DNA from 4 places in the Ferrimonas pelagia genome. Region 2 is predicted to be linked to each of the others. Evidence: predicted binding sites of a transcription regulator. Region 2 holds the regulator's gene; each other region holds the start of a gene.
The links. Region 2 encodes sigma-54, which starts transcription at its own class of promoters, with help from an activator protein. Its sites were predicted from a motif close to GTTGGCACGNNNNTNGNNT; they were not measured.
Positions count from the first base shown of each region.

Region 1 (2,203 bases), on a different contig from region 2:
TGCTCGCCAATGTGGTGCCATAGCTGTCCGGCGCGTCGCCGAAGTCGGTATTGCTGGCCACGATAGGAGCACTGGCACAGCGGGCGCCGTCATTTTGACCGGACGAGGGGCCATAGGCGAACAGCGTGGCGCCATTGGCAATGTTGGCGGGATCACGCAAGTCCAGCCGAAAGATCTGACCATCCTGATTGCGCGAGACATAGAAAAAACCGGACTTTTCGAAATAGCCAGCGCCAAAAGTGCCAGTGATCCCCGCATCGGCGACCACCGTCGCGCTGCCGTCGCTGGTATCGATCCGATGCAGCAAGCCGCTGCTGTTATCCAGGGCATAGAGGTTGCCATCGCCCGGATGGAAGGCAAAGTCCGTCAGGTTCAAACTCAAGTCGGCCCCGACGATCTCGCTGGCTTGCATCGCATCGGGCCCAACCAGCGGAATGGCAAATAAGCCGGTGTTCTTCTTGTAGACCCAGTACGTACTGTCAGCCACATCCCCAACGAAAAAATGCACCCCCTGAGGCAGCCCGGTCACCCCTTGCGCAGTCGCCTGAAAGTCACTGTCGATCTGAACCACATCCTTCAGATCCTTACTGAAGCCATAGATATAGCGCTCGGACTCATCAAAACCGACCGCATTAACGGTGCCAGAGATCCCCGTACTGCCGGCAAGCAGATCCGCTTTGCCGGTGACCAGATCGACCCCGTACACCACCGTCGTGGGATCCTGAAAAAGAAACGCTTCGGTCGGGCATTGATCAAATGGCGCAGCCCATAGTGATATCGGGATAAAACTGAGTAGTGCCGCTGATATCCGCATAGCAAGGTTCCCTAAGTGAACAAGTAATCGTTCACATCAAGAGCCGTGCCACTTTTTAGATGACTGATTTCTATATATATATTCGGGCCAAGCGCCAGCCCACTTTGCAAATTGCAAAAAAAACGCCACTCCGAAGAGTGGCGCTGTCCGTGTCTGGTCTATCAGGCGCGTTTGAACAGCAAGGAGCCGTTGGTGCCGCCAAAACCAAAGGAGTTACACAGGGCGTAATCCAACGCCACCTTACGCGCACCTTCGGTATTAAAGTCCAGATCGCACCCGTCACTTGGATTTTCCAAGTTAATGGTGGGTGGCACTTCTTGGTTATGCAGAGCCAAGATGGTGAAGATCGCCTCCACCGAACCCGCCGCCCCTAACAGGTGACCGGTCATCGACTTGGTCGAACCCATGATCAACTGATACGCATGCTCGCCGAACAGGCCTTTCACCCCGTTCACCTCAGCAATGTCACCGGCTGGCGTGGAGGTGCCGTGGGCATTGATGTAACCCACGGCTTCTGGCGCGATCCCTGCGTCGTCAATCGCATTGCGCATCGCAGCAGCACCGCCACGGCCATCTTCTGGTGGCGACGTCATATGGTGCGCATCGCCACTCATACCAAAGCCAGACAACTCGGCGTAGATCTTCGCACCGCGTGCCTTAGCATGCTCGTACTCTTCCAGTACCACCATGCCGGCACCATCACCGATCACAAAGCCATCCCGATCCTTATCCCAAGGACGAGACGCCTTCTGAGGATCGTCATTGCGAGTCGAGAGTGCCTTGGCCGAAGCGAAACCACCGACACCCAGTGCGGTCGTCGCCATCTCTGAGCCACCGGCGATCATCACATCCGCATCGCCATAGGCGATCATCCGTGCGGCGTGGCCAATGTTGTGCACACCTGTGGTACAGGCCGTGGTGATCGCAATGTTTGGCCCGGTAAAGCCGTACATGATGGACAGGTGACCCGCCACCATGTTGATGATGGTGGACGGGATAAAGAATGGCGAGATCCGGCGGGGACCGGACTTTTGATACTGAGCGTAGTTCGCTTCGATCAAAGGCAGACCGCCAATCCCTGCACCGATGGCAGCGCCCACTCGATGGGCATTGCCGTCATTGATCTCCAAGCCCGAATCTTTCAGCGCCTGGATAGAAGCCGCCAGACCGTACTGGATGAACAGATCCATCTTTCGGGCTTCTTTCTTCGGCAGGTAAGCTTCGACGTCGAAATCCTTAACCGAGCCAGAAAAGCGCACAGCAAACTCGCTGGCATCAAAATGGGTGATCGGCGCGATGCCGCTTTGACCCGCCAGCAGGTTATTCCAGGTGGTTTCTACATCATTACCGACTGGGGTAACCGCCCCAAGTCCGGTAACAACGATGCGA
Region 1 covers NZ_BAABJZ010000016.1:32,645-34,847, forward strand. Annotated here, with positions in the region: gene ABEA08_RS06385 (LruC domain-containing protein) at 1-814, opposite strand, end outside; gene fabF (beta-ketoacyl-ACP synthase II) at 976-2,203, opposite strand, start outside.
Region 1: a site for sigma-54 is predicted at 849-867, ahead of ABEA08_RS06385 (LruC domain-containing protein). Genes of this name have one in related genera too.

Region 2 (2,203 bases):
TTTAATTACTTGTCGGTCTAGCTTGTCCACGAGACCGTCGATGGCGGCGTACATGTTCTCATGTTCATGGGTGGCAAACACCTCCCCCCCATTCAGATGCAGCTTCGCTTCGGCGATCTGCTGCAATTTTTGTACATTGAGGATCACATGTACATTGTTAATGTGGTCGAAATGGCGTTCCAATCGCTCAAATTTTTCATGCACATAGTCTCTTAAGGCTTCGGTAACGTCGACGTGGTGCCCGGTAAGATTGATCTGCATAAGGTGACCTCCATTGCGCGTTAAAGGGTTTTGCGCTGGTTCGAGGGGGGGATGGAGAGGGCTTCCCGGTATTTGGCGATGGTACGCCGTGCAACCTGAATGCCCTGCTCCGCGAGAAGCTGTGCCATCTTACTGTCGCTGAGCGGCTTCTTGGGGCTCTCAGCGGCCACCAGTTTTTTGATCAGCGCGCGGATCGCGGTCGAGGAGCACTCGCCGCCGCCGTCGGTACTGACGTGACTGGAGAAAAAATACTTTAGCTCAAAGATCCCACGTGGGGTATGCATGTACTTCTGGGTGGTGACGCGGGAGATGGTGGACTCGTGCATGTCTACCGCTTCGGCGACGTCGTTGAGTACCATAGGTTTCATGGCCTCATCGCCGTATTCGAGGAAGCCTTGTTGATACTGAACGATGCAATTGGCCACTTTCATTAAGGTGTCGTTTCGGCTCTCTAGGCTCTTAATAAACCATTTTGCGTCCTGCAGATGGCCGCGCACAAACTGGCTATCGCCATTGTTGCGCGCCCCGCGACTGAGGGCGGCGTATTGCTCATTGATGCGCAGCTTTGGCATCGCATCGGGATTGAGCTCCACGACCCAGCGCCCCTGTTTCTTGCTGACCGAGACGTCTGGTATCACATATTGGCTCTCGCTGGCGGCGATGCTGCTGCCGGGGCGGGGAGTGAGTGATTGGATTAAGGCCATGGCATCTCGTAACTCATCTTCTTTGAGTCTAGTGCGCCGCAGCAAGGTACGAAAGTCGCGGTTGGCCAATAGATCCATATGTTGCTGTAACAGGATAATGGCTTCTGCCTTCCATGGGGTCTCTGCGGGTAACTGGGCCAGCTGGATCTGCAGGCATTCGGCCAGATCGCGGGAGGCGCAGCCAACGGGATCAAACTGTTGTACCCGCTTGAGGACGGCGATCACTTCGTCCAGCTCGATCTCGTCGGCGCCCTGGGCTTCCAGGATCTCCTCGGCACTGACGGTGAGGTACCCGTGCTCGTCGATGGCATCGATGATGGTGGTGGCGATGGCCCGATCGGTGTCGGTCATCGGCGTCAATTCCATCTGCCAGATCAGGTGGCTTTGCAGATCCATGCTGGTTTCGCCTTGATACTGGCTGTCGTCGTCCCGTATCGCGCTGGCCATTGGGGCAGGGGCGGCGCTATAGACGTCGTCCCAGGTGCTGTCGAGTGGCAGATCGTCGGACATATCGGTTTGAGACAGGGCCTCGGGTGTCTCGATGGCGGCTTGCTCGGTGGGTTCAAAGCCCTCGTCCGAGCTCGTCTCGCTGCTTGTGTTGTTGTCGCTGGCCGTGCCATCGGTGTTGTTGTCGTTGTTCTCAGTCTGTTGTTCAAACTCGTCGCTGCTTTCCAGCAAAGGATTGGATTCCAGCGCCTCTTGGATCTCCTGCTGGAGATCTAAGGTGGACAATTGCAGCAGGCGGATCGCCTGTTGCAGTTGCGGCGTCATGGTTAACTGCTGACCCAGCTTTAGTTGCAGGGAGGTCTTCATTGGTACCCGATCCTTGTTGTGTGTCTCTGGCGTCCCTGTATTGGGGCGGTAGGGAGCAACACTAGAGTTTGAACTGATCGCCCAGATAGACGGAGCGAACCAGTTTGTCGTTGAGCACTTCTTCTGGTGCGCCCTGCGCGATCATTTCACCGTGGCTGACGATGTAGGCGTATTCGCACACATCCAGAGTTTCGCGCACATTATGGTCGGTGATCAAGACGCCTAGACCGCGCAACTTGAGGTGTTGGATGATCTTCTTAATGTCGATCACGGAGATCGGATCGACCCCAGCAAACGGCTCGTCCAGCAGAATGAATTGGGGATCGGCGGCCAGTGCCCGTGCGATCTCGACTCGGCGCCGTTCACCGCCGGACAGCGCCATGCCCAGGCTTTCACGGATATGGGTAATGTTGAACTCTTCCAGT
Region 2 covers NZ_BAABJZ010000105.1:19,096-21,298, reverse strand. Annotated here, with positions in the region: gene hpf (ribosome hibernation promoting factor) at 1-261, opposite strand, end outside; gene ABEA08_RS20240 (RNA polymerase factor sigma-54) at 282-1,778, opposite strand; gene lptB (LPS export ABC transporter ATP-binding protein) at 1,840-2,203, opposite strand, start outside.

Region 3 (2,203 bases), on a different contig from region 2:
CCAGTGGAAGCGTACCAGCGTTTCAGCCACCAACGTCTCATCCAACCGGGGGTCAATCGTCACATCCGCGGACAATGCGCGGCGGATCAATACCTCAGCCCCATTCCCTATCCAGCCCAATGCATCCTGCGTCACACAAGGCGTCCGCCCCATATCCACTAATGCTGCAGCGGCCGCCGCAGCTAAGCTGGGGCCGCTGTTAACCAGTGTGCCGTCCAGATCAAACGCAATCGCGCGTACCTCCGGTAAAGCCATCAGTTCGTTACTCCCTGTAACTCTGCCCGCATCTGATCGATCACCGCCCGATAGTCCGGCTGATTGAAGATCGCCGAGCCGGCGACAAACATATCCGCCCCGGCCGCCGCGATCTCGGCAATATTATCCACCTTCACGCCGCCGTCGATCTGCAAGCGGATATCGCGGCCACTGGCCTCAATGCGCTGGCGTACCTGACGGATCTTGTCCAAAGTACCCGGAATAAAGGACTGACCACCAAAGCCGGGATTAACCGACATCAGCAGGATCACATCCAGCTTATCCATCACATGGTCGAGGTAATGCAGCGGGGTTGCGGGGTTGAACACCAAGCCGGCCTGCGCGCCACCGGCCTTGATCAACTGCAAGGTTCGATCAATGTGCTCAGACGCTTCAGGGTGGAAGGTGATGATCGACGCTCCGGCCTTAATAAAGTCTGGGACTAGGCGATCCACCGGCTTCACCATCAGATGCACATCGATCGGCACGGTCAGCCCACGTCTATCCATATCGGCGCGCAGGGCTTGGCACACCAGAGGACCGATGGTCAGATTGGGCACATAATGGTTATCCATAACATCAAAATGCACCACATCGGCGCCCGCATTGAGCACCTGGGACACATCTTCCCCGAGGCGGGCAAAATCAGCGGACAGGATCGAAGGGCAGATCAGAAACTCTTTCATATACCGTTGCTCTTTAGTCGGCGACTTGAGCTTGGTATGTTAATCGCTTTCACTTATCAGACCCAAATGGTCTTTTATGAGCCGTTTGCAATTCCATCCCTGCTGCGATTATGGTGCTCCTACCCCCAGGTCCACCCCGCATTGAAGCATGACGTTCCGGGCTCGAGCCCACCATTGGATAATTAGGGATTGGATGATGAAAAAGATTGTACCTCACGTAGTAGCCGCGTCCGTGTTGGCCGCTTCGAGCTCTGTCGCTGCCATTGAGTTAGGCGCCGATACCGAATTGAGTTTTAACGCGACACTGGCCAGTAACTACCTGTTTCGTGGTGTCAGCCTTTCCGACGATGATTTTGCCGTTCAGGGTGGGGCTGACTTAGCTCACGGCTCAGGCCTGTACGCCGGCATTTGGGCGTCCACCTACGATAACGGTGGCGATACCGAAACCGAGGTTGATTGGTGGGCGGGCTATGGCTTTGATCTCAGCGACAGCCTTTCTTTGGATGTCGGAGTGACCCGCTACTACTACCCGAGCGTCGGTGGCCACACCACCGAATGGTACGCAGGCGCCGCCATTGCGGATGCGACCGTCACCCTATTCTATGATCAGCACATAGAACAATGGTATTTCCAGGGGGGCTACGACTTTACCCTGCCTGCTGACGTTGTCCTCAGCGCCCACGTCGGTTATACCGAGCCCGACGAAGCGTCCGGCTTCTATGATCTGGGATTGACCGCAAGCTATGCCATCAATGATCACATCGAGGTGTTTGGCGGCGCGGTGTACCATGAAGAAGAAAAAGACAATTACGTCGCCGGTGTTAACTTTTACTTCTAACGATTAGCGCCGTTAGCACTTTTGCAACACCGCTGATATAATCGCCTCCAGAGATCGACTCGGGAGGCGATTGTGTTTTTGCGAAACCGCAAACACCTAAAGGGAATGCTGCTGACGGGCGCCGCTGCGCTGCTGGCGTTGTCGGCTTATGGCTGGTTGCAGCAAGAGTGCACAGGTACCTGCCTCCAGGCGGAGGCCAAGCTCAAGTGGCATCAGTGGATCGCCGGCAGTGACAGCGGCCAGATCCACTTCGTTGATCTGCTTGAACTGCTCTATCGGCCGCAAGATAACCGTAGGCCCACTCAGTGATCCGGATCATCGGCTCGATACTGGCCGCCCTGTTTGGGGTGCAGTCCGAAGCCAATCGCCAGCACGACTTCCAACAACGCTCCGCCCTGCCCTACCTGCTGACCGGGCTCGTCGC
Region 3 covers NZ_BAABJZ010000103.1:83,151-85,353, forward strand. Annotated here, with positions in the region: gene ABEA08_RS19525 (phosphoglycolate phosphatase) at 1-255, opposite strand, end outside; gene rpe (ribulose-phosphate 3-epimerase) at 255-941, opposite strand; gene ABEA08_RS19535 (TorF family putative porin) at 1,138-1,779, shown strand; gene ABEA08_RS19540 (hypothetical protein) at 1,852-2,088, shown strand; gene ABEA08_RS19545 (DUF2970 domain-containing protein) at 2,085-2,203, shown strand, end outside.
Region 3: a site for sigma-54 is predicted at 972-990, ahead of ABEA08_RS19535 (TorF family putative porin). Genes of this name have one in related genera too.

Region 4 (2,203 bases), on a different contig from region 2:
CAGACGTTGCGCCCCTTGCCGGGCTGATCCGGCGCCAGCCCCTTGGCTTGCAGTTGCGCATCCAGTGCCCGCAGCCTCGGCCCGTCATGCCACAGCACCCGATGCGGCTGCGGCAATTGATCGAAGAACTTCAGCGCCTGGACGTATTCGTCCCGATCGGCCCGATCCAACCCCACGACGATCTGGGACAGGTAGGGCACCTGAACCAGCTCCTCGATGATCTTAGGCAGAGCATCGATCTGCAGCTCAGAATAGAGCGACGGCAACACCAAGCCTAAGGGCCGGTGTTGACTGAATTGCAGCAGTTCACGCTCCAACTCGGCCACCGGTCGGTTGGACAGGTTGTGCAAAGTGGTGATGATCCCGTTCTGATAATAGTCCGCCATGCTTACGCTCCTAATGTGCCGCTGCTGGCTGTGGATCCAACAGGCTCAACAGGGCTTGCGCCCAACCTGCCGGGCCACACAGCTCGGTTTGGATCACCCGCTTGGCCGCGGGCTTGGGCGGGAAGGGATGTACCGGCGAGCGGATCTGAACCGCGACGTCGGCCGCCGCGAGCATGGCGCTGTCATTGTGCCCATCCCCCAAGGCGATGATCTGCACCGGCTGACCCGACCGCGTGTGATAGTGCTGGCGCAGCCAAGTGGTGGCCCGCCCCTTGTCGGTCTGGCCCAACAGATGAAAGAAGCGCCCGCCTTTGAGCAAGGTAAAGCCCTGCGCCCGGGCCGATGCCTGAAATGTCAGGAACGCATGCTCCGTGTCCTGCCATAACAGCGGCTCAGAGTATTCTCGCTGCTGCGCCAGCTCGGCCTGAGCCAGACTGAGACCGGTGTGCGCCGCTAGCTCGGCAACAGACCAATCGGAGAAACCTTGCACACTGAAACCGGCGCGTTGCCGCTCCCGCTGGAGCCACGCCACCAGTTGCTGTCGCGGCTGCCCCAGGATCACGGCGCGCGGCTCGCCCTCCAGCGGCTCAGGCAGATGAATGGCTGAACCATTCTCCACCACCATGGGCCAATGCAGCGACAGGGCCGACGCCAACGCCTGGCTCTCGGCCAAGGTTTTGCTGGTGTTAAAGATCAGCGGGATCCGACGCTGTCGGCACAGCGCTAGTGCGGCCTGCGCCGCATCGTATTGGTAGGTGTGGTGATCCAGTAAGGTGCCGTCCAGATCGGTGACGACGAGGGTGCCAACTGCGCTCATGGGCTTATCACTCCTTGGTTGTCTACTTCTACAGCAAGGAGCGGGCCAACACCGATCTGTCATTGCCAGCGACGCCGGCGCGGCGACTCGCGCCGCCAGCGCACCAACGGCAGGCCCCCATATGGCGCATTGCACCAATAAGGGGCATACTCAGGGCTCTTCGCCGGGAGCCGATGGTGGAGTCGGGTTAAATCAGTCCCTTCTGCTTGATCCGTTCACGGTTATATTCCAACACCACTTGCTCAACCGACAGCTCCTCAGCCCCCGCACAACGCTCGATGATATGCGCCCGCCGGGCTTTCTCGCAGGTACTGACCATGTCCCTGCCCTTCTCCTTGCCAAACCGCCACATTAGGTAGTCCATGGCATTGTTGTCGGCATAGGACACCAGTCGGGCCAGTTTCGCTTCATCGTTGGCATAGTGGTTGATGGTGCGGCAGTAGGTTTTTTCACCGCTGTAATTATCAAAATAATCCACGTCCCTTAGGGGTTGTGCCTGGGTAAACATCCCTCCCAACACAAACAAGACGGCGCCAACCAATATCAACATACCACTGGCGGTGATGATCTGACGGTAACGGCTTCGGATCCTCATAACGGCCTCCTCAACGAAGGTTTCCGATGTGAATGGGCCACGTTTTCGCACCCACGCTTTCAGCCTAGAAGGATCCGCCCCAGGCCGGCTTGATGGGGATCAACTAGTGAGTTATTACCCCGCACGACTGAACGCTTATCGCCTCGAAATGGGCTTATAACAGGCTCAACTGAGGACTGCTGTGCGATGCCAAGGTCACGCTGATCCCCACCAGTCGCACCCCCTTGCCCTCCCCACGCAGGTAGCCGGTATGCAACAAGGCAGCCAGCTGTGACGGTGCCAGCTCATTGCCCTGACAGGCCACCGTGGTCTGCTGGAAATCGCTAAATTTCAATTTGACGTTCAACCCCTTAAACGGCTTTTCCCCCAATCGGCGGGCCAATTCCGGCAACAGGCTCATCAGTT
Region 4 covers NZ_BAABJZ010000012.1:45,825-48,027, reverse strand. Annotated here, with positions in the region: gene ABEA08_RS04960 (glycosyltransferase family protein) at 1-386, opposite strand, end outside; gene ABEA08_RS04955 (HAD-IIB family hydrolase) at 397-1,203, opposite strand; gene ABEA08_RS04950 (hypothetical protein) at 1,391-1,798, opposite strand; gene dinB (DNA polymerase IV) at 1,953-2,203, opposite strand, start outside.
Region 4: a site for sigma-54 is predicted at 1,235-1,253, ahead of ABEA08_RS04955 (HAD-IIB family hydrolase). Genes of this name have one in related genera too.